Regions from separate parts of the Eubacterium sp. LMAG:50 genome, predicted to be linked through region 1. Evidence: riboswitches for the same ligand, from Rfam matches in the RefSeq annotation. Region 1 holds a riboswitch; the other holds the start of a gene.
What was found. A riboswitch is a leader RNA that binds a small molecule or an ion and turns the genes downstream of it on or off. The one in region 1 is predicted to bind FMN.
Positions count from the first base shown of each region.

Region 2: another riboswitch for FMN. It lies ahead of ribD (bifunctional diaminohydroxyphosphoribosylaminopyrimidine deaminase/5-amino-6-(5-phosphoribosylamino)uracil reductase RibD); the one in region 1 lies ahead of CCC31_RS12115 (ECF transporter S component).

Region 1 covers NZ_NALP01000008.1:69,431-81,679, reverse strand. The annotation lists gene CCC31_RS12140 (ribonuclease Z) at 1-146, opposite strand, end outside; gene CCC31_RS12135 (hypothetical protein) at 258-524, opposite strand; gene rimI (ribosomal protein S18-alanine N-acetyltransferase) at 619-1,056, opposite strand; gene tsaB (tRNA (adenosine(37)-N6)-threonylcarbamoyltransferase complex dimerization subunit type 1 TsaB) at 1,090-1,818, opposite strand; gene tsaE (tRNA (adenosine(37)-N6)-threonylcarbamoyltransferase complex ATPase subunit type 1 TsaE) at 1,821-2,240, opposite strand; gene CCC31_RS12115 (ECF transporter S component) at 2,439-3,035, opposite strand; FMN riboswitch at 3,146-3,276, opposite strand; gene CCC31_RS12110 (aspartate kinase) at 3,336-4,664, opposite strand; gene CCC31_RS12105 (homoserine dehydrogenase) at 4,801-6,006, opposite strand; gene prfB (peptide chain release factor 2) at 6,132-7,244, opposite strand; gene secA (preprotein translocase subunit SecA) at 7,438-10,008, opposite strand; gene CCC31_RS12090 (glycosyl hydrolase family 18 protein) at 10,153-12,249, opposite strand, start outside.
Region 2 covers NZ_NALP01000007.1:498,456-510,704, forward strand. The annotation lists gene rsmI (16S rRNA (cytidine(1402)-2'-O)-methyltransferase) at 1-198, shown strand, start outside; gene CCC31_RS07515 (hypothetical protein) at 640-2,202, shown strand; gene CCC31_RS07520 (MBOAT family O-acyltransferase) at 2,208-3,821, shown strand; gene CCC31_RS07525 (class I adenylate-forming enzyme family protein) at 3,959-5,443, shown strand; gene CCC31_RS07530 (SLC13 family permease) at 5,499-6,920, shown strand; gene CCC31_RS07535 (DUF4886 domain-containing protein) at 7,041-8,738, shown strand; FMN riboswitch at 8,950-9,106, shown strand; gene ribD (bifunctional diaminohydroxyphosphoribosylaminopyrimidine deaminase/5-amino-6-(5-phosphoribosylamino)uracil reductase RibD) at 9,295-10,395, shown strand; gene ribE (riboflavin synthase) at 10,468-11,118, shown strand; gene CCC31_RS07550 (bifunctional 3,4-dihydroxy-2-butanone-4-phosphate synthase/GTP cyclohydrolase II) at 11,137-12,249, shown strand, end outside.

The sequences.
Region 1 (12,249 bases):
CAGCCTTTTTGCTTAATAGCTACCTGTGTGCCTTCCCCACAGTCTATCAATATATTACTTCCATTATATCTGCACATTAAAGCTGTAAGCCATCTTCTTGGAAGCGGCATCATTCCTCCTGTGCCTAACAAACATACATCCAGCATAAATTTCTCCACTTTCTATAAAAGAATTTTTTTAATAATTCTTTTAATACTCTTGTTAACTCTATGTTGTATAATAGCACAAAGACTTTTTTATGAAAAGGATGTAATTTTTTATACCTGTTCTAACGTATAGTAATCATCCTCTACTGAAATATATTCTGTAACGTCAACCGGATATTTAAATAACGTAGTTATCGAATCATAACATTCTTCACATAAATCCATTGTATGCATCTGTAAATCCTTATTAGAAAAATAACCCCATTTTCCCTGTAATCTAATTATTCCTTCCGTAACTATTCCATTTGTCATCTGCATTTTCTTTCCACATTTATGACAAAAAATTTCATATTTACCTTTGCTATTCATCTTTTTCATATTTTTAATCCTTTCTTTTGATGCAATCATCATATTATTTTTTTCGACAAAAAAATAGTGGAAACCTTTGGCATTCCACTATCTAGAAGTATATTTATATTTTTAATAGCATTATAATTGCATCTTCTACCGGATGTTTATAGTATTTTTTTCGTTTTGTAATACTTTGAAATCCAATTTTTTCATATAAAAATATTGCGGCTTCATTACTTTCTCTAACTTCAAGCATTATTTCCTTAATTTGTTCACTTTTAGCATCTTTAATAGCCTCTTTTAGCAACTGCTTAGCCACACCTTTTTTTCTCTTATCTTTTTTTACAGCTACATTCGTAATATCAGCGGAATTCATAACCTTATAAACGCCACAATATCCTATAACCCCTTCTTCCTCTATAGCGACATAAAATGCAGTATTATCTAATTCTAGCGAATCTTTAAATGCTTTTTGTGACCACGGAACAGAAAATATGCTCTCTTCAATCTCCGCTACCTGGGCTATATGCTTTTCGCTCATCTTTTCTATTTTTACCATATTACCCTTATCCTTTATCTCTATAAAACCAAATTATGAAAACTGTTTTATTTTTTCTTCCTTCTTTTGCTTTTCAAGCATTTCCCTTTCAGCCTGTGAAAGTCTCAAATAATCAGGTCTATGTTCACTAGCCTCCTCTATTTTTCCATTTTTATAATATATTTGTGCCAAAGCTGCAAGTGACGATGCTCTTTGTCTGTTCATATGGCATGGGGCATATAAATGCTCAGTTTTCATTTTTTCATCTATAATTTCTCTATATGCAGGCACTCCATCTCCCAAGAACATTACTGTTTTTCCTATCTTATCTAGCTCATCAATCAAATCCTCTACAGAAATTGCGCACTGTTCTTTTAATATTTTCATATGTGTCTGTTCAAAGTAATATATTCCAGTGTATACCTGTTGACGTCTTGCATCCATAATCGGACAAATAATATAATTGCTGGAATAAAAATTATATGCCATAGCATCGATTGTCGGTACATTTATTATCGGCTTATTAAGTGCTAATCCAAATCCTTTTGCTGTAGCGCTTCCTATACGTAGTCCGGTAAATGAACCCGGTCCTCCTGTTATTGCTATAGCGTCTATAGTTTCCATGTCCAATTCTATCATTTTGCTAATTTCATCTATCATTGGCAACAATGTCTGCGAATGTGTCTTTTTAAAATTTATTGTATATTCTGCCGTTAATATATCATCTGTTACCACTGCAACTGATGCCACTAACGAAGAACTGTCTATTGCTAATATTCTCATCTTTATTCCACCGTTATCTTTCTATAATCTAATCCTTTTTCTAAATTCTTTTCTATCAAAACTGTTGATGCATTGTCAGGAATCAGTTCACTTATGAGTTTCGACCATTCTATCAGACATACTCCTTCTCCAAAGAAATAATCCTCATATCCTAATTCATACATTTCCTCAGGGTCACCAATTCTATATACATCAAAATGATACAACGGAATCCTGCCTTCTTCATATATTTGTACAATTGTAAAAGTTGGACTATTTACGCATTCTTTTATGCCAAGTCCGCTTGCAAATCCCTGTGTAAAAACAGTCTTTCCAACACCTAAATCACCATTTAGGCAAATTATTTGTCCTGCTTTCGCAGATTGTCCTAACTTTCTCCCAATCTCAAAAGTTTCATCAGGCGAATTTGTTTCATATATCATAAATTTTATTCCTCTTTTCTTTTATGGCAAAACATATTGTAATGCCAGAGTCAAAAGGTCTAAGCCCATATGAGCTTTTCCTACACAACAAAAACATTTGCATAACAAACAGCAAATATTTGTCAAAACAAAAAGATATTGTTTATAATCACCACATAATTATAAACAATATCTTTTTACATTTCAATTTATTTATTTCTAGAGTTTTTTTATAAATGTGCTTATTCTCTTATATAATATTCCTGTTACAATTCCAACTATTATTCCTTTAAATACATTAAATGGTGCTACTGCAACCCAAACAAAGCTCCATTTATCTTTAATTATCGGATTTACTTTTGCTCCTTCTTCTATAATTGCTTCTAACGGCATAAACTTTTCATAAAACGGTAGCATTACATAATAATTAAGAATTGCGCCTGCAACTGCCATTAACACAATACCAACTACTATCCCTATGAATGCTCCCTTTTTAGATTTCTTAAATTTATATATTATTCCCGCCGGAACAACAAGGCAACATCCTATGCAAAAATTTGCCAATTCTCCAACATAACCTGTTGTTGTCCCTTTAAGTAATATTTTAAGCACAATCTTTATAGCTTCCATAATTATTCCTGATACAGGTCCCATAATAAATGTTCCTATCAAAATAGGTATCTCACTAAAATCAAGCTTATAAAAAGACGGCGCTATAAACACTACCGGAATTTCTATAAGGACCATGAGTATTGCAGCAATAGCCGCGAAAATAGCCATCAACGCTAAATTTTTTGTTGTAAATAATTTTTTCATTTAATTTTACTTCCTTTCTGAAAATTAATATATTATTTATACAGAGCAAAGAAAAAAAGCACCTGGTTCAGGTGCTTTTCATGAGATTATTAATATCATAATTATTAATCTTATTACTTCTCTCATCCAGACTTTACTGTCGGCTATGGAATCACACCATATCATGCCTTTCGGCTCGCTGGCTTATATGCATTGCATAAATACAGCCGGTAGGGAATTTCACCCTGCCCTGAAGAATTATATTTAATATACGGTTAAAAATATTATTAACACGGTTTTATTCCGCATCATATACTCTATTTACTGGTTAATGCCAATGAATCTCTTGTAGATTGCCTTTATTGCTACTTCAAAATCTTCTTCTTCAACACCAACGATAATGTTAAGTTCTGAAGAACCCTGGTCAATCATCTTAATATTTACTCTTGCATCAGCTAATGCTGAGAATAAAATTGCTGCAGTTCCTCTTGCACTCTTCATTCCTCTACCAACTACTGCTATAAGTGCAAGATTACTTTCGATATAAATCTGATCAGGATGTACTCTGCTCTTAATCTCGTCAATAATAGCTGTTTCCTTGCCTGCTAATGCTTCAGTTGCAATTACAACGCTCATTGTATCTACACCTGATGGCATATGTTCAAAACTTACATTACTCTTTTCTAATGCACGTAATACGTTTTTACCAAATCCGATTTCGCTATTCATCTTATCTTTTTCTATATTAATTACAGACATGCCTTTCTTACCTGCAATACCCGTAATAATATGATCGCAATGTTCAGCTGACTCAGAAACAATCATTGTTCCTCTATCTTCCGGCTGATTTGTATTTTTGATGTTTACAGGAATACCTGCTGCTCTAACAGGGAATATAGCATCTTCATGCAATACTGTTGCTCCCATATATGCTAATTCACGTAATTCTCTATATGTGATAGTCTTGATAGGTTCCGGATTGTTAACTATTCTAGGATCACAAATAAGACATCCGCTAACATCTGTCCAGTTTTCGTATAATTTAGCTTTAGTTGCTCTAGCAACTATTGATCCTGTTACATCAGAACCACCTCTTGAAAATGTCTTTATTGTTCCATTTGGCATAGATCCATAAAATCCAGGTATTACTGCCTTGTTTGTCTTAGCAAGCTTTGGTGCCAATTTTGCTTCTGTCTTAGTCCAGTCAAAATTACCCTGATCATCAAAGAAGATATATTTTCCTGCATCGATAAAATCAAATCCTAAATATTTTGCTAATACTTTACTGTTGAGATATTCTCCACGGCTTGCAGCGTAATCACGGCCTGCCATATGAGCAAATGCGCCTTTAATTATCTCAAAATCTTCATCAAGGCTAAAATCTTTTAATCCTAAGTCTGCAATAATATTGTTATATCTGTCTTTAATCATCTGAAAATATTCGTCAAAATTTTCGCTTTCAGATGCTAATTCATAGCACTTATATAACATATCTGTAACTTTAACATCTTCAATAAATCTTTTTCCAGGTGCAGATGCAACTACAAATCTTCTTTCCGGATCAGACAATATTATGTCTGCAACCTTTTTAAACTGTTTTGCATCAGCAAGTGAACTTCCACCAAATTTAACAACCTTTGTTTCTTCCATTTTCTTTCAATCCTCTCACACCGAATTACGGCCTTTATATTATATATGTTTTTTTATTATAAATTGCTATCAATTATTATTTACATAAACATTAATCTGTTAATGCAAATTTAACTTAATTTAATATCCCTTAATATTATTCTTCAATTCTTATTCTTGTAATAATATTCTCTAATTTTTCTGATGCAGCCTTAAATTCATCTTCTGACATCGGTCTTGTAACAAAACCAATTTCATTTTCAATTCCTGCATCTATGTATGTTACATTTTCAAACGCTTCTTCAATCTTATCTTTTTCATCACCTTCAACACGAACAAAGAAAGACTTTCTTGATTTGCCAAATTCTAATAATTCTAACTTTTCTTTATCCCATATAACTGTCACAGGAATATTCAAATGTCTTACAGCATCTACAACGTCTGATACAACTGCACTTGCTGTTGGAAGTTTTCCTGCGCCACTACCGATAAATACTAAATCACCAACCATGTTTCCTCTTACTAAGATTCCATTTACAACGCCTTCAACGTTAAACAATGGATGACTTGGTGATAATAATCTTGGTGTTACAGATGCAACTATTCCGTTTGCCTCTTTTTTACATTTTCCTAATAACTTTATAGATTTTCCCATAGCTGCCGCATATTTAAAATCTATATCTGTAATATTTGTTATTCCTTCTGTATATACATCTTCAAAATCAACTGATTTGCCATAAGCAAGTGATGCTAATATTGCTATCTTTCTAACTGCGTCAAATCCTTCTATATCTGCTGACGGATTACGTTCTGCATATCCTAATTCCTGTGCCTGTGCTAATACTGTCTGGAAATCTGCACCTTCTTTATCCATTTTTGTAAGGATATAATTTGTAGTTCCATTTAAGATACCTGCAATCTCACAAATTTCATCTGCTGTAATATGCTGATTTAACGGTCTTATAATCGGTATTCCACCTCCAACACTTGCTTCAAACAAGAAGTTTCTGTTGTGGTCTTTTGCAATCTGAATTAACTCTGCGCCATATTTAGCTACTAATTCTTTATTTGATGTACAAACACTCTTGCCTGCTAAAAGTGATTTTTTCACAAAATCGTAAGCTGGTTTTAATCCGCCCATAACTTCAATAACAATTTCAACTTCATCATCTTCCAAAATAGTATTAAAATCATGAACCAATACTGATTCACATGGGTCACCAGGGAAATCTCTAAGGTCTAAAACATATTTTACGTTTATCTCCTGTCCTGCTTTTTCCCCAATCAATTTTTTGTTTGTATCTAAAATTTCAAACACTCCGGAGCCTACTGTTCCGTATCCTAAAATTGCTACATTAATCATTATCTCTTCCTCGCTTGTTTCATTATCATTGCTTATTTGCATAACAAATTTATGTATACACTTTCAAAATTTTAACATAGTTAATTTTATACTGCAACTTATTTTTCGTTACTTTGCATACTAATTTATTTTCCCTGTATACTATTTTGCTTTAAATATGCATTTATAAACTGGTCTATATTGCCATCTAAAACACTACTTACATTCCCTGTTTCTTCATTTGTCCTATGGTCTTTTACCATAGTATACGGTTGCATTACATATGATCTTATCTGACTTCCCCAGCCTATTTCTTTTATTTCTCCTCTGATTCCTGATTTCTTTTCCTGTTCTTCCTGCTGTTTTAAAAGATACAATTTAGCTTTGAGCATTTTCATTGCTTTATCTTTATTTTGCAACTGTGAACGTTCATTCTGACATTGAACTACTATGCCTGTTGGTAAATGAGTAATTCTTATTGCCGATGAGGTTTTGTTAATGTGCTGTCCACCTGCTCCACTTGAACGATATGTATCTATTCTGATATCATCATCATTAATTTCAACATCTAAGTCTTCTTCTATATCAGGCATTACATCACATGAAGCAAATGAAGTCTGTCTTTTTCCTGCTGCATTAAAAGGAGATATTCTTACAAGTCTATGAACACCTCTCTCTGATTTTAAATACCCATATGCATTTTCTCCATTAATCTGCACAGTTATGGATTTTATTCCCGCTTCTTCACCCTCTAGAAAATCTAAAACCTGAGTTGTAAATCCTTTACTTTCAGCCCAACGCGTATACATTCTATACAACATACTTGTCCAATCACAGGATTCTGTTCCACCTGCCCCTGCATTTAACTTTAATATTGCATTATATTTATCATATTCACCTGACAAAAGAGTTTTTATCTTTACTTCATCCACTTTAGAAGCAAATTCATCCATTGAACTTTTCGCCTCTTCAGCAATTTCTGCATCTTCACTCTCTTCTCCCATTTCTATTAAGACTAAAATGTCATCATACAAACTCTTTAAATTATTATATGTTTCTATTGAATCCTTTAAATTTTTGAGCTCTTTCATATATTTTTGTGCTTTGTCCATATCATCCCAAAAGCCCGGAGCTTCCATTGTTCTTTCTAGCTCAATGATTCTTTCTTCTTTATTTTGCAAATCCAAAGCATCTTTTATTTCGTCTAATTCTTTTTCATATGGAGTCAATCGATATTTTATTTCATCTAATTCTATCATCACTCTCTCCTATAATATGTATTGCCCCCTCCCTTCGGTCAGTGGCTATTCGTCGGAAACATTTATAGGAAAAAATGAACTTCGTTCATTTTTTTCTCCTATATTTTTAACAGATATAATTTACTGTTTCAATTTATTGCTTTACTTTCTGTTAACACTAGGAAAGGACAGGTGTTGTCCTGTCCTCTTCCTCTTAATGTGTTCTTCCACAGCAATGTTTATATTTCTTACCAGATCCACATGGACAAGGATCATTTGGATATACCTTAGCAACATCTCTGTGCTTTGGCTTTTTAACTCCTTCATCATCCTTATTTGTTCCGGTAACCTGAGCAACTTCTTCTCGCTCAACTTTTTGTTCTACCTGAAGATGCATTAACATTTTTATTGTTTCAAATCTGATATTAAGAATCATATTTTCAAACATTTCGTAACCCTGCATCTTATATTCTACAACAGGATCTTTCTGTCCATAAGCCATAAGGCCTATTCCCTGTTTTAACTGATCCATATCATCGATATGATCCATCCATTTTCTATCAATAACCTTTAGAAGAACAATTCTTTCAATTTCTCTTATCTGTTCGGGTTCAGGGAATTCTGCTTCTTTATCTTCATATAATTTAACTGCTGCCGCCTTAAGTGTCTGCTTAAATTCAGCCTTTGATAAATTAAGGATTTCATCCTTTGTCAATGAAAGCTTTATTGGCATAATTTCAAGAATACTCTGATTCAATCCAGCAAGATCCCATTCAGATGATGGCTGATTATCTCCAATGTAAGTATCAATTTCATTTTCAACTACATCTGTAATCATCTTAACAATGGCATCTCTCATATTATCGCCGTTAAGAACTTTTTCTCTTTCTGAGTAAATAATTTCTCGCTGTTCATTATTTACTTTATCAAATTCTAATAAGTTCTTTCTAATACCAAAGTTATTTCCTTCAATCTTCTTCTGAGCTCTTTCGATTGTTTTGCTTAATGACTTATGCTGAATTTCTTCATTCTCAGGAACTCCTAATGCATTAAACACAGACATAAGTCTTTCTGAACCGAACAATCTCATTATATCATCTTCCAATGAGATGTAGAATTTAGATTCACCCGGATCTCCCTGACGTCCTGAACGACCTCTTAACTGGTTATCAATACGTCTTGATTCATGCCTTTCTGTTCCAAGTACCTTTAATCCACCTGCTGCTCTTGCTTCATCATCAAGTTTAATATCTGTACCTCTACCTGCCATATTTGTAGCAATGGTAACCGCACCGTGACGTCCTGCTTCTGCTACGATTTCAGCTTCTAATTCATGATACTTAGCATTTAAAACTTTATGAGGAATTCCCTCCTTCTTTAATAATGCACTTATTTCTTCAGATGCATCTATGTTAATTGTACCAACCAATACAGGCTGTCCCTTAGCATAGGATTTCTTTATTTCTTCTATAACTGCATGTAATTTTTCTTTCTTTGTTTTAAATACAGCATCATCATGATCAATTCTTGCTACAGGTCTGTTTGTAGGTATTGCTACAACATCCATGCTGTAAATATCTCTAAATTCTTTTTCTTCTGTAAGGGCTGTACCTGTCATACCGGCTTTCTTATCATATTTGTTGAAGAAATTCTGGAATGTAATAGTTGCAAGTGTCTTACTTTCTCTCTTAACTTTTACATGCTCCTTAGCTTCAATCGCCTGATGCAATCCGTCTGAATAACGACGGCCCGGCATAATACGTCCTGTAAATTCATCTACAATGAGAATTTCATCATCTTTTACAACATAATCCTGATCTTTAAACATAAGATTATGCGCTCTTAATGCTAAAATCATATTGTGCTGCAATTCAAGATTCTCTGCATCAGCATAATTGTCAATATGGAAGAATTTTTCAACCTTCTCAATACCCTGAGCAGTTAATGTTACAATCTTGTCCTTTTCGTTTACAAGGAAGTCGCCATCTTCTTCAATGTCAACACCCATAATAGCGTCCATCTTACTTAATTCAGGGCTTGCTGTACCTCTTTCCATCTGTCTGGCAAGAATATCACAAGCTTCGTACAACTTAGTAGACTTACCGCTCTGACCTGAAATAATCAAAGGTGTTCTTGCTTCATCAATTAAAACAGAGTCAACTTCATCGATGATACAATAATGTAATCCTCTCTGTACAAGCTGTTCCTTGTAAACGACCATGTTATCTCTTAAGTAATCAAATCCTAATTCATTATTTGTTATATATGTAATATCACAATCATATGCTGCCTTCTTAGCATCATGATCCATATCAGCAGTAACACATGCAACAGTTAAACCTAAGAATCTGTGAACCTGTCCCATCCATTCAGCATCACGGTTTGCAAGATATTCATTTACTGTAACAATATGAACTCCTTTTCCTTCCAAAGCATTCAAATATGCCGGAAGTAAACATGTCTGTGTCTTACCTTCACCTGTTTTCATTTCTGCAATTCTACCCTGATGAAGAATAATACCACCTAAAAGCTGAACTCTATAGTGTTCTGTATTAAGAACTCTTCTCGCAGCTTCCCTTACTACCGCAAATGCTTCCGGAAGTAAATCATCCAAAGTCTCTCCTTTTGATAATCTATCCTTGAATTCTGTCGTTTTATCTTTAAGCTGTTCATCCGACAATTCCATCATAGCCGGTCTGTAGCTTTCAATCTTATCTAGCGTATGCTGATTTCTTTTAATCTCTCTGTCACTATAAGTGCCAAATACTTTACTAAATGCGCTCATTATATACTCCCAATTATGTATTTCTATGATAATAACGTTTCAATAACCTTATAATCACACTAGCATATTGTATCACTTAAGAGTTTTTTATTCAACATATTATCCCCTGCATACTGTTACTATTTTGTAAAATATTTGTTAACATCACACTTGTTTCCATACTCCCCACTGTCCACAAGTTTCAGGATTCTCACCAACTGTCCACCATTTAGCCTGATATACTTTGCCGTTATAGTAAACTCTGTTTCCATTTGTATATACAGTATTACTATCCCATGTTGGATACCGGCTTACATTTTCTGTTGTTTCAGGTGTCTTTGTTGTAACCTCAGGCGCTTTTGTTGTAGTTGTTGTCTCTGATGCCTTTGTTGTAGTTGTTTCAGGTGCCTTTGTTGTTTCAGGTGCTTTTGTAGTTGTTTCCTGTTCCTTTGTTGTAGTTGTTGTTTCTTCCGGAATAGTCTGTGTTTCTTTTTCAACTGTAAAATCAGCTATGTTACATGCTCCTCCATTTACAACTAAAGTTAATTTATATGTTCCTTTTGCTGCAAAATTAATTGTAACTTTATGACTAATAAAGTTTGTCCATGAATTGCTTGCTGTAATTGCCATTGTTGCCGCATTATTATCATTTAACTTCACAATTATGTTATCTGCATTATATTTGCTATCTCCGGCAGCTAATTTCAAATCAACTGTATAATTACCCTTTGAAGGGACTTTAATATAATAGTCTAAATATGATCCATTTGTTAAATTTCCTGCATATGTTGTATTATCAAATGTATTCATTGTAATTGAACTTGTCTTTCCACCAAACGAATCTACTTTTACAGTTCCCGGTACCTGCGTTACTGTAGCTTTTCCACCTGTACCAACAATAGCCGTAGCTGATTTGTAAATTTGGTTCAACAAACTATATGTAGCATTTTTACTATCCTGGCTAATTTCCCAAATCATGATACCACCAGCATTCTGTGCTGCAAATGTAGCTTTCTTAGCCATTGTATCTAAACCATTATAGTAAACTGTTGTTCCGTTAATAACTGCTGAGTCTTTATATGCATTTACTGAATTATTAGCAACTACATCTGCATATGACGCCCAGTTAGGTCTTTCATAGAAAGGTACACCTAGTACAATTTTAGACGCGTCTACTTTTCTTGTTGAGTTCCAATAGTTAAATGAATTTGTAAGTAAGCTATATGGTGAATGTCCTGCTCCACTATCTCCGTCATATGCCATAACATTAATCCAGTCAACCATGTTAAGAACTTCATCAGTCTGATATGTTCCACTGGTAGCAGCAACTGCTGACGATAATGTCAATCCTCTCTGTGTTAATCCTTCTCTCAAATATCTCATGAATGACGTAAATTGATTTGCCGAACTTGCTGTTGGATATTCCCAGTCAATATCAACACCATCGAATCCATACTTATCAACTACTGATAAAATACTATTTGCAAGGCTTCTGCATTTTGCGTCAGTATTTGTTGCTTTTTCAAATGCATACTGGCACAAACTTCCATCTGAATATGACCAGCCTCCAACTGCCATTTCTACTTTTGTTCCACTATTATGAGCTGCCTCAATCAAACTGTTAATTACATTTGCAGAACCATCTACAGAATCAAGTACACCTGATGCATTTGGCAACGCAAATGAATATATTACTGTAGTTAATTTATCCCACTGAATGCTTGATGTAATATCTCCATACCAGTTTGGATAGTACGCTACTGCTTTAAAATTGTTTCCATATTTGCCCTGTGTGTCAGGTACATCTACATTTACTTCAGGCTCTGAATCATCCTGAGTTTCATTTCCATAAACTTCAACTTCCCATATAGAATATCCATAAGGGAGCGCTCTCTTAACACCCTGCATCTTTACATATCTGGCCTTTACTCCATTAAGAGATACTGTTGTAGTTCCTCCTGTCTGATTATTTAATGTCTTTGCAGTTGTCCAGGAAGCGCCATCATTTGAAATTTCTATTCTGTATTCTGTTGCATAAGCTGCTTCCCATTTAAGCACCATATTATTAATTTCATATGTCTTACCCAAATCAATACATGCCCACGCATTATCTGCAAAGTCTGATGACCATCTTGTTCCATCATCACCATCAACTATATTTTTTCCTGTAAATGTATCATTTTCGTTTCCTGAAACTGTTACTGTTTTGTTCTTTGAAATTAATTTTCCTTCAGTCTGTGGTTTTGTCACAGCTTCAGTTAT
Region 2 (12,249 bases), on a different contig from region 1:
TTTGTTCTTGTAATAGAAGGAAAATCTCAGGAGGAGATTAAGGAAGAAAAAAGAAAACAGTGGGAAGATATGAGTATTGAAGAACATATGGAATATTATGTAAACCAAGGCAATGATAAAAAAGCTGCTATGAAATTGGTAGCAAAAGACAGAGGAGTTTCAAAAAGAGACATTTATAATACATTAATAAAAGAATAAGATGTCTATTTTTATAAAAAATTATTACGAAATAAATAAAAATATGCTAATTAATAAAACTATTTGAATTAATTAAAAAGAGATATTTAATAGTAATAAAAATAAAGGTAAAAGAATTTAGAAATAATTGTAACCAAAAAATTATAACAATTATGTTGTAATGATTAAATGATTTTGTTATAATTTTATGGTTTAATGAATTATAGTGTCAATTCTTAGAGAGTTTAATGAAAAAGTAAACATATTAATTTAGTGAAAATGTGCTTTATGATGACATACAGTTAGACAGAAGTTTATGCAGAAATAGGTAGTAGTTTTTGGACAAGAGCATATCAAGTTTGGAAACTATTATTTTTTTGAGACTTAAAATTCTTATAATTTTATTAAATGTTATATAAGTTTATTTTAAAATACAAAAATTATTTACTAATGGAGAAAAAAATGAAACAGAAAATAGGAAGAATAGTAAAAATTATTTGTTTTTGTCTAGTGGCAGTATTAATGGTAAATGCTTTAGAAGGATTATTTAAACCAAAGTGGTTAGAAAATCGTTGGGCATCATCAAAAACAAATAAGAGCTTTTATGAATTGGAAAAAAACAGTACAGAAGTTTTATTCTTTGGAGCAAGCGTTATTGCTGCAACAGCAGATCCGTATCAGTTATATGAAGATTACGGTATTTCTTCATATAATTTAGGTGTTATGTCACAGCCGATGATAGGAACATTTTTTTGGTTCAAAGAGGCATTAGACACACAGGATATTAAAGTAGCAGTTGTCGAAATTAAATCTGCCGGAAAATCATCTGAAAAGGCAGAGGAAAAAGCAAGAAAATCATATGATTATATGAGAATTGGAAAAAACAAACTTCAATATGCAATTGAATACAATAGTGTTCAAAGAGACGAAGATGAAGTAAAACCGGATTTATTTTCATATTTATTCCCATTATCTTTATATCATTCAAGATGGTCAGAATTAAATTATGATGATTATGATTTCTTCTTAGGAAATAACAAAAGTTATACTAGAGGCTTTTCAGTATTATCAACACAATTTAAGGATATGAATACTTATATTGAAGAGGATGCACAAAAAGGCTTATATGATGGATTTGAAGTAGAGTCAGATAAAATTGAAAGTCCAAATGAAGTTAATGCTAAGTATGTGAGAAGAATAATTGAATTAGCTAAAGAAAGAAATGTTAAGTTATTATTCGTAAAGAGTCCTGACACAGGCTGGAAAGAAAAACAGCATAATTATATTCAAAAAATTGCGGATGAAAATGATATTCCGTTTATAGATATGAATCTTAAGAGCGTTAGAAAAGAACTTGATTTTAATTATAAAACAGATTTAGCTGATGCAATTCATTTAAATATAAAGGGAGCAAAAAAGACTTCAGAATTTTTGGGAAAATATTTAACTGAAAATTATGATCTTACTGATTACAGAGAAGGAAATAATAGCGTTAAGAAGAGTTTTGAAAAATATAAAAAATATTATGAAGCATCTATAAAAGAAGGTGAATTAAGTTTCCCGACAACTTTAGATGAATATTTAAAAGAAGTACAGGATAAGAGTAATGGAAATTATGAAGTCATTTTAGCAGCAGGTTCAAATGTTAATAATATTAAATTTACTGATGAACAGAAGAACACTCTTATAAATATGGGTGTTAGTAAAAAGATATTTGAAGATAGCGAATTTGGTACAAATATAGTAAGTGTTACAAATGATGGTAAGACATACAATGAAGTGGCTAAGCAGAGTGAAGACAGTGCAGTAAGTGTTTCATTAGGTGGAACATTTAGTGATGGAACAGACTATCTTGTGAAAGCTGATGCAACAGGAAGCACACTAAAGTTAAATGACAATGAATGTACAAGTTTAACATCTTATGGTTTTAATATTATAGTATACGATAAGCAACTAAAAAGAGTTGTAAGCACAGTTTATTTGTATTCAAATAATGGTGAAACTACATTGAACAGAGGAGAGTAGCTAAAATGGGCTTTAATACACTATCTTTTATCCCATTTCTATTAATAGTAATTTTATTGTATTTTACAGTTTTTAGAAAATGTCAGTGGATATTTTTATTAATTGCAAGTATTGCATTTTATTTATTTGCAGGACCTAAATATATTGTTTTTATAATTATTTCATCGCTAAGCACATATTTTTTCGCAAGAAAAATTCAGAAAATGCATGATGCTGAGGATAAAATTTTAAAGGAACGTGAATTCTCTTCAAAAGATGCAAAGAAGGCTTTTAAGAAAAGACGTACAAAACAAAGAAGAAGAGTCCTCGTAGTTGATTTTATTATTAATTTAGGATTGTTATGTGTAATTAAATATACAGATTTTATTTTATCAGGTGTATCCACAATCCTTTCAAAATTTGGAATGGATTGGAGTAAAGAGTTTAATTTCATACTTCCACTTGGAATATCTTTTTATACATTTATGCTTGTTGGATATATACTTGATGTTTATTGGAAGAGATATAGAGCAGAAACAAATTATTTTAAACTTGCCTTATTCTCAATGTATTTCCCTCATATTGTGCAGGGACCAATTGGAAGATATAACAGGTTAGCACCACAGTTTTTTGCAGATCATCCATTTGATTACAACAGAGTAACTAAAGGATTTCAATTAATCTTATGGGGTTACTTTGAAAAAATGGTAATATCTGACAGAATACAGGCATTTACAAATGGAATATTAGCAAATTGGCAGCAGCTTACAGGTTTTCCACTTTTACTTGGAATATCATTATTCTCAATTCAGTTATATTTAGACTGGATGGGATGTATGGATATTGCCCATGGTGTTTCTGAAATATTTGGAATTAATCTTGATAGAAACTTCTGGCATCCGTTCTTCTCAAAGAATATGCCTGAGTTCTGGAGAAGATGGCATATTTCACTTGGTGCATGGTTCAAAGATTATTTATTGTATCAGGTTTCAATGTCAGGATTATGTAAGAAAATTAATAAATTCACAAGAAGAAAATGGGGAAACCAGGCTTCAAGAGCATTTTCAGCAGTTATACCGGCAGCAGTTGTATGGATTGTTACAGGTGTTTGGCATGGTGCCGCAAGTTGCTTTGTGCTTTGGGGCGTATACCATGGAATTTTAATTATAACAAGTTCGTTATTTGAAATTCCAATACAGAAACTGTGTAAATTCCTTCATATTGATACAGAATGCTTTAGTTTTAATTTATTTAGAATGATTAGAACATTTATGCTTTCGACAATAGGTAGAATTTTCTTTGCAGTTTCAGCAGGATTTACAACAATGATTGAATTTACAAAGAGAATGTTTGACTTTAGACAGTTTGGACTTCACACTCTTTGGGATGAAAGTTTATTCTCATACGGATTAGACAGACATGGATTTACATTAGCTATGCTTTTAGTTGTATTAGTATGGTGTGTAAGTATGTTACAGGAAAAATTCGATAAAGATAATAAGACAGTCAGAGATGTAATTGCAGAACAGAATATTGTTTTCAGATGGGTTTTATATTTAGGACTTATTGCGGGAATTCTTATTTTTGGAATGTACGGTTCAGGATATGATGCCGGCGCATTCTTCTATGGTAAATTCTAATCTGAAAATACAATGATGTCCGGAGTAAAGACGGTATGATAATTATTTTGTATAAATACAGAATAATTTTAGTCTTATAACTCCGGCATCTATAAATTTAGTAACATATGTTGAAGAGATAGTTTTAGGAGGATTTCATGAGTTACAATTCAATTTTGGAAGCGATAAAAACTAATTCAGAAATTAATCCCGGCAAATTATGTGTGGGAGACAAAAAGAATAAGGCAACATACGGGCAGTTTTGGAAAATGATAAATAAGGGAGCTGCTTATTTGGAAAAGAATGGTGTAAAAAAAGGTGACGTTGTAGTTTTAAGAGGCGCACAAAAGGTTGAATATTTATTTTCGATATTTTCAATTCAGCTTCTTGGAGCGATTGCATGTCCATTAGAAAAAGCTGTAAAAGAGGACAGAATTCTTGAAATTATGAATTTTGTAGAAACAAAGTATTTTCTTGATACTAAGAGATTAAAGGATACTTCTGCAGAATGCATTAGTTTAAAGGAAATGTTTAAAGAGGCAATGAATGATGAAACTGAATGTGATGTAAACAAGTATGAATTGCCTAAATCAGATGATTTATCAGAAATTTTGTTTACTACAGGTACTACAGGTAAGTCAAAAGGAATTAAGATAATCTGCAAAAACAATATAGCAATAGCGCAGAATGTAAGTGAAGCTATAGGAATAACTTCAGATGATGTTGAAATGGTTACAGCACCGTTAAATCATTCTATGGGACTTAGAAGAACATATTCCGTTTTTTATAAAGGTGGAACAGTTATAATGACTGACGGAGTAAAATTTGTTGAGGATTTCTTCAAATTATTGGACTTATACCATGTAACAGGACTCACATTTGCTCCTGCAATTCTTGAACAGTTATTGAAATTTGCAAAGGATAGATTTGGAACATATAGCGAACAGATTCATTATATACAGTTAGGTTCAGCACCTTTATCTGAAAAAGCAAAAGAAACATTAAAAGAAATGTTCCCAAATACAAAATTATTTAATATTTACGGCGCAACAGAATCTGGTTGTACTGTTAGTCTTGAATTTAGCAAATACGGAGATAAAAAAGGAAGTATTGGAATTCCAAACGTAAATGCAAATATAATTTTTGTAGATGACAATAGAAATATAGTTAATGCATCAGCAGAAAATCCGGGAAATCTTGCATTTAAGGGCGCAATGAACATGCCTGGTTATTTAAAAGAACCTGAAATTACTAAAGAGGTTTTAGACGATGAAGGCACTTTATATACAAACGACTTAGGCTATATGGGAGAAGACGGATTTGTATATTTACTTGGAAGAAAAGGCGATGTAATAAATATGGGTGGAATTAAGATTGCACCTTCAGAAATAGAAGAAGTTGTTGCACAGAACGAAATGATAAAAGAATGTGCATGTATTCCTATACCTGATGAAATTACAGGAGAAGCACCTAAATTATTTATAGTTATAAATGAAGGATATGAATATGATGAAAAAGCATTACATAAATTTATGACTGATAAATTAGAAGCGATAAGAGTTCCAAAAGTTGTTCAGGTAATAGATGAACTTCCAAGAACTTTTAATGGAAAAGTAATTAAACGTAAATTAAAAGAAATGTAACTTGTAAATAGAAAATCAGAGTGATTTTAAGAGTATTTTGAGATGAGGAATTAAAATGACAAAGACAAAACAGCGTATTTATTTATTAATAGGACCGTTATTATTTGTTTTATGTTGTTTAGCAATACCGGAGAGCGCATTTCCGGCTTTAGCTGAAAGAGCAGCAATAGGAACGGTTGCATGGATGGCATTTTGGTGGGTAACAGCGCCTATCGATTATGCAGTAACAGCATTTTTACCAATAGCAATTAACGCTATTGTCACTATGTGCGATATGTCTGCAGTAATATCAAATTATGCATCTGAGACAATTTTATTATTACTTGGAGCATCAATATTGACTGTATCTTGGGAAGAAACAGGACTTGATAAAAGAATTGCAGCATCATTACTTGGATTAATTGGTGATAACTTAAGAATTCAGTTAATTTTCTGGTTTTTGTTATCTACAGTATTATCTGCAATTTTACCAAATGCAGTAGTATGTGCAACAATTACACCTATTGCAGTTTCGATGTTAAAGTACATAGGTGAGGGTGATATTGAACATAGTAGAATTGGTTCAAAATTATTATTATACATAGCTTACGGTGCAGGACTTGGAGGATTGACATCACCACTTGGTGGAGCAATGAATCTTGTAACTGTTGATTATTTACAGCAGCTTACAGGAAAAGAATACATGTATATTTCATGGGTAATCCGTTTCTTACCAATTATGATTACATTACTTGTTATTAACATTGTTTTCATGATTAGGGATGTTAAAAAATCAGAAAGCCTTGGTGGATCAAAAGAATATTTTAGAAATGAATATAAAAAATTCCCACCAATGAGCATAGAAGAGAAGATTTCTCTTGGATTATTTGCAGTAGCAACAATACTTGCATTCACAAGACAGTTCTATCAGACATTATTACCAGGATTAAAACCGGCATATGTATTTATTATTTGTGCAATTTTATCATTCTTAATAACACGTTCTGATGGAGAAAGACTTATGCTCTGGAAATCAGTTCAGACAAAAATTATTTGGGAAATGATTTACATTTTTGCAGGTGGTCTTGCAGTAGGAACATTAATAAATGAATCAGGTGCAGCAGAAAGAATTGGTGAATTGGTTTCAGGAATGGGACTTACAGGTGGAGTTACAACAGTATTTGTAATTATAACAGTAACTTTACTTATGTCTGATGTAACATCAAATACAGCAACTGCAGCAGTTGCAATACCTATAGTTATATCTATAGTAAAGGGAATGAATTTAAATCCAATACCTTACGTTTACATTGCATCAGTAGGAGTAAATTTATCTTATATGTTACCAACATCAATCAGAGCAATACCTGTTGGATATGGTTTACAGCCAAAGTATATGCTTAAAGAGGGTTGGAAAATGACAGTAATCATTATAATAGCAATGACAATAGTATGCTCATTATTGTTAAAATATTGGCCGGCATTTAGTACAACGTAAATATTTACAGATTAACTTAAGATGGAAACTAAATTAATGAAGTTTATATTTAATAATGTTTCCAATAACTAGTCGCCGACTAGATAGAGAGGCAATACATGTTAGACGAGGAGCAACGAAATGAAAACCAGATTTAGAAAATATAGTAAAATATTGTTCGGTGTAATTATGATGTTATATTTTGTGGCAGTAAGTAATAACGTATACGCCGATGATGTTCAATTTACACAGAAAACATATAAAATATTGTTTGTAGGAAACAGTCATACATATTACAATGATATGCCAAAAATGTTTAAAGGACTTGCTGATGCAGATAAAATAAACTGTGAAGTTACATCTATTACATCACCAGGATACAAACTTAGCCAGTTTGCAGATAAGACTAACATGTATGGAAGTCAGGTTTATCAGGCATTAACAAATAATACATGGGATTATGTAGTATTACAGGAAAACAGGGCAGTTTTAGTAGAAAAAGAAGAAGAGGCAGAAGCAGCAGTTAATACTCTATATACTTTAATACATAATGCCGGAGCAAAAATGGTTATATATGCAACACAGCCAAATAATATTGGAAGTACTTTTAAAGTTAATTCAATGTCATTATTTTTGAGCGACTTTCAGATTGAACAGATTTTAACAAGAAATAACTTTAAAATAGCTGATGAATATGATGGACTTGTTGCAGCATCAGGAACTAACTTCATGAGAGTAATGCAGGATTATCCTAAAATTACAATGTATAAAACAGATAATCTTCATCCATCAGTAACAGGAAGTTATTTGGCAGCATGTACTATTTACAATACAATATTTGACAGAAGTCCATATGGAAATAAATATTTACCAAATAGTGAATATGATAAAGATAATTTAATATCAAAAGTTTCAATGGAAAATGCCCTTATAATGCAGAAAATTGCAGACAGCAGATTAAAAGTAGATAGTTATTATACAACAGTAAGTAAGGGACAAAATTCTAAATTAACAGCAACATTTACATCAACTCAGACAGATGAATCAGATACTACAGAAGATACTACTAAAAAAACAGAAGATGTAACAAAAACCTCAGATGAAAAAGAGACAACAGTTACTGATAAGAAAGATACTACACCAACATATACAAATAAAATAATGTGGGATGCTGTTGATGCAAACAGTATTTCAATCAACAGAATTACAGGTGAATTTACTGCATTAAAGGCCGGAAAATATCAGGTAATGTCAACAACAGACAGCGGTTTAATATGCTATTCAACAATTGATGTAAAACAGCCATCAACAGCTTTTAACATTAATGAAAGCAAGATTTTAAAAGTTGTAAGGGGATATGTAGGAAAATATACTACTACGATAGCACCTGATGATACAACAGATACAATTACATGGAAGAGTAATTATCCGGATATAGTTTCTGTTGATGCACAGGGAAATATACAGGCCAAAAAAGTAGGCATAGCAAAAATAACTGCTGTAACTACAAGCGGAATTAAGTCAGAACGTTATGTGCGTGTAAAGTTAAAGACACCAGGTAATGTTAAGCTGACAAAAAAGGTAAAAAAAGTTAAGAAAAAGAAAATATATCGTGTAAATGTAAAATGGAGTAAAAATACAAGGGCTACTAAATATTATGTATTCCGTAAAATGGAAGGCAAAAAGGTATTTAAAAGAGTCGCAACAACTACTCAGGCAAAATACATAGATAAAAATATTAAGAAAAATAAAACTTATTCTTACAAAATACAGGCGATATATTCAAATAGCAAACTTAACAGTGATAAAACAGCAGAGTATAACATAAAAGTTAAATAATAAAGTTTTAAGAATATTAGCAAATTATAAAAATTAATTATAAAGACCTCTAAAATGTGTAGATTATATACAAAAATCTGTTATTTTAGAGGTTTTTTACGTTAAAAAAATTAACATATATATATTAAAAAATGTTTAACAAAAATAGTTTATTGGAAATTTTGTTGACAAACAAAAACAAGGTGACTATACTTTAAGCAGAAATTAAATAAAAATTCTTCGGGGCAGGGTGATATGCATAAAGCATAAATTCCCAACCGACGGTAAGTGTACAGAGCGTAAAGATGCACGAGTCCGTGACCTGCGAAAGCAGCTGATTTGGTGAGAATCCAAAACCGACAGTATAGTCTGGATGGGAGAAGAATAGATGATGTAATTGTTCTTTATCAGGAATAAAATTAATCTGATTTTTAGAAATGTATTTAAATGATATGTAGTTTACATAACAATTAATCGGATTAAGATTTTGATAATAAATTACTAATAACCATACGCAATTAGGAATATGTAATGAACAGAATAATATACATTTGTATTTGTGCGAAAGCCCCTTTGAATGAAAGGAGGCTTTTTTTTGAACCCAAAATACATGAAAAGAGCTATTGAATTAGCAAAAAAAGGCATAGGTTATACAAATCCAAATCCTATTGTAGGATGTGTTGTGGTAAAAAATGATGAAATTATTTCGGAAGGCTATCATGAAAAGATAGGCGGATTTCATGCTGAGAGAAATGCATTAACAAATTGTAAGGAGGATACAACAGGAGCAGAGCTTTATGTAACGCTTGAACCGTGTTGTCATTATGGAAAGACGCCACCATGTACTGAAATTATCATAGAAAAAAACATAAAAAAAGTTTATGTGGGGAGTATGGATCCTAATAAACTTGTAGCAGGAAAGGGAGTAAAAATTTTAGAAGAAAATGGAATTGAAGTTGAGTGCGGAGTATTAAAAGATGAATGTGACAAATTAAACGAAGTATTTTTTCATTATATTACAAATAAAACACCTTATGTTGTAATGAAATATGCGATGACGATGGATGGAAAAATAGCGTGTGAAAATGGTGATTCAAAATGGGTTACAGGTGAAAAGGCAAGAGAAACCGTTCAAAATATGCGAAAAAAGTATATGGGAATAATGGTTGGAATTAATACTGTATTAGAAGATAATCCAATGTTAAATTGCAGAATAGAAGAAAATGTTAATCCAATAAGAATTATATGTGATTCAAATTTAAAAATACCATTTGAAAGTAATATTGTTAATACGGCAAATAAGATACAAACAATAGTTGTTTGTACAAATAAAGCTGATAAGGATAAGCAAAGGTGGTTAGAGAACAAGGGGATAGAAGTAATAAGACAAAAAGTAAAAGGAAGAGTTGTTTTATCCGATCTTATGAAAATATTAGGGGAGAAAGGAATTGACAGCATATTGCTTGAAGGTGGCGGAACACTTAATGCACAGGCACTAAAAGAAAACATTGTAAATAAAATCTGTTGCTTTATAGCACCAAAGATTGTAGGAGGTGCAAATGCAAAATCTCCAATTGAAGGAAAAGGTGTCGAAAAAATGATGGAAGCATATAACTTAAGAAATTTAGAAATACAAAAAATAGGAAATGATATTATGTTAACCGGATATTTAAAATAAAGGAAATAAGTCTAAAAGAAATATCAGAGGAAAGGAGATATACGTATTTTATAAAATACATAAAAATAGTAAATGTTTACAGGAATTATAGAGGAAACAGGTCAGATAGAATATGTTAACAGCAATAGTGAGAAATATCAGATTGGAATTAAATGTGAAAAGGTTTTAGAAAAAACAGTAGTTGGAGACAGCATAGCAGTTAACGGCATTTGCCTTACAGTCACAAAAATGTGGAAAAATGGATTTGAAGCGGATGTGATGTCAGAAACATTGAAGAGAACAGGGCTAAAAGAAAGTAAAAAAGGTACGTGTGTAAATCTTGAGAGGGCCATGGCAGCTGATGGACGATTTGGAGGACATATTGTTAGTGGGCATATAGATGGAACCGGACTGATAAAAAACATACGAGAGGAAAGAAATGCAGTATGGTATGAGATATTTGCAGATAAAAAGACCATAAAATATGTGGTTGAAAAAGGGTCCATTACAATTGATGGAATAAGTCTTACAGTAGCGTATGTTGATGAAAAAGGATTTAAAGTATCTACAATACCACACACAAGAGAAAGTACAAATCTAAAGGATAAAAATGTTGGGGATACGGTAAATCTCGAGTGCGACATCATAGGAAAATATGTAGAAAAGCTATTAGGCTATTCAGAATGTAATGAAAAGAAAGAATCAAAAATTACAGAAAGCTATTTAATAGAAAATGGATTTTAAAGAAAGAAGGAATATAAAATGAGCAAAACAATAGGAACAATAGAAGAAGCAATTAAGGATATAAAAGAAGGAAAAGTTATTTTAGTAATAGATGACCCTGATAGAGAAAATGAGGGGGATTTGGTATGTGCAGCAGAATTTGCAACAACTGAAAATGTAAATTTTATGGCAAGTTATGCAAAAGGACTAATTTGCATGCCTATGGAAGAAGAACTGTGTGAAAAACTTGACTTGGAGCAAATGGTAAAAGTTAATACTGATAACCACTGCACAGCGTTTACAGTTTCAATTGATCATGTATCAACTACAACAGGAATATCAGCGGTCGAAAGAGGAATTACGGCGAGAGCAATTGTAGGCAAAGATGCAAAGCCGGAAGATTTTAGAAGACCGGGCCATATGTTTCCACTTAAAGCAAAAAAAGCAGGAGTATTAGAAAGAACAGGTCATACAGAAGCTACAGTTGACATTGTAAAATTAGCAGGACTTAAACCTTGCGGATTATGCTGTGAAATAATGAGAGAAGATGGAACAATGATGAGAACAACAGAACTTCTTGAATTTGCACAGGAACATAATCTTACGGTAATTACAATTGCTGATTTGGTTAAATACAGAATGGAAAGAGACAGTTCAGTAAAAAGAGAAGCGGTTGCAAAGATGCCAACGAAATATGGAAACTTTAATATCGTGGGTTATCAAAATAAAACAACAGGGGAACATCATGTTGCATTAACTATGGGAGATGTAGGAAATGGAGAGCCTGTTCTTTGCAGAGTACATTCGGAATGTCTTACAGGAGATGTATTCGGTTCTAAAAGATGCGATTGTGGACAACAGCTTGAGAAAGCAATGGAGATGGTTGCAAAAGAGGGAAGAGGAATAATACTTTACTTAAGACAGGAAGGAAGAGGAATTGGATTAATAAATAAACTTAAAGCATATGAGCTTCAGGAACAGGGATTAGATACAGTAGATGCAAATCTAAAACTAGGATTTCCGGCAGATATGAGAAGCTATGGAATGGGAGCACAGATTTTGGCAGACCTTGGAGCAAAAAAACTAAGAATTATGACAAATAATCCGGCAAAAATTACAGGCTTGTCAGGATATGGAATAGAAATAGTTGAA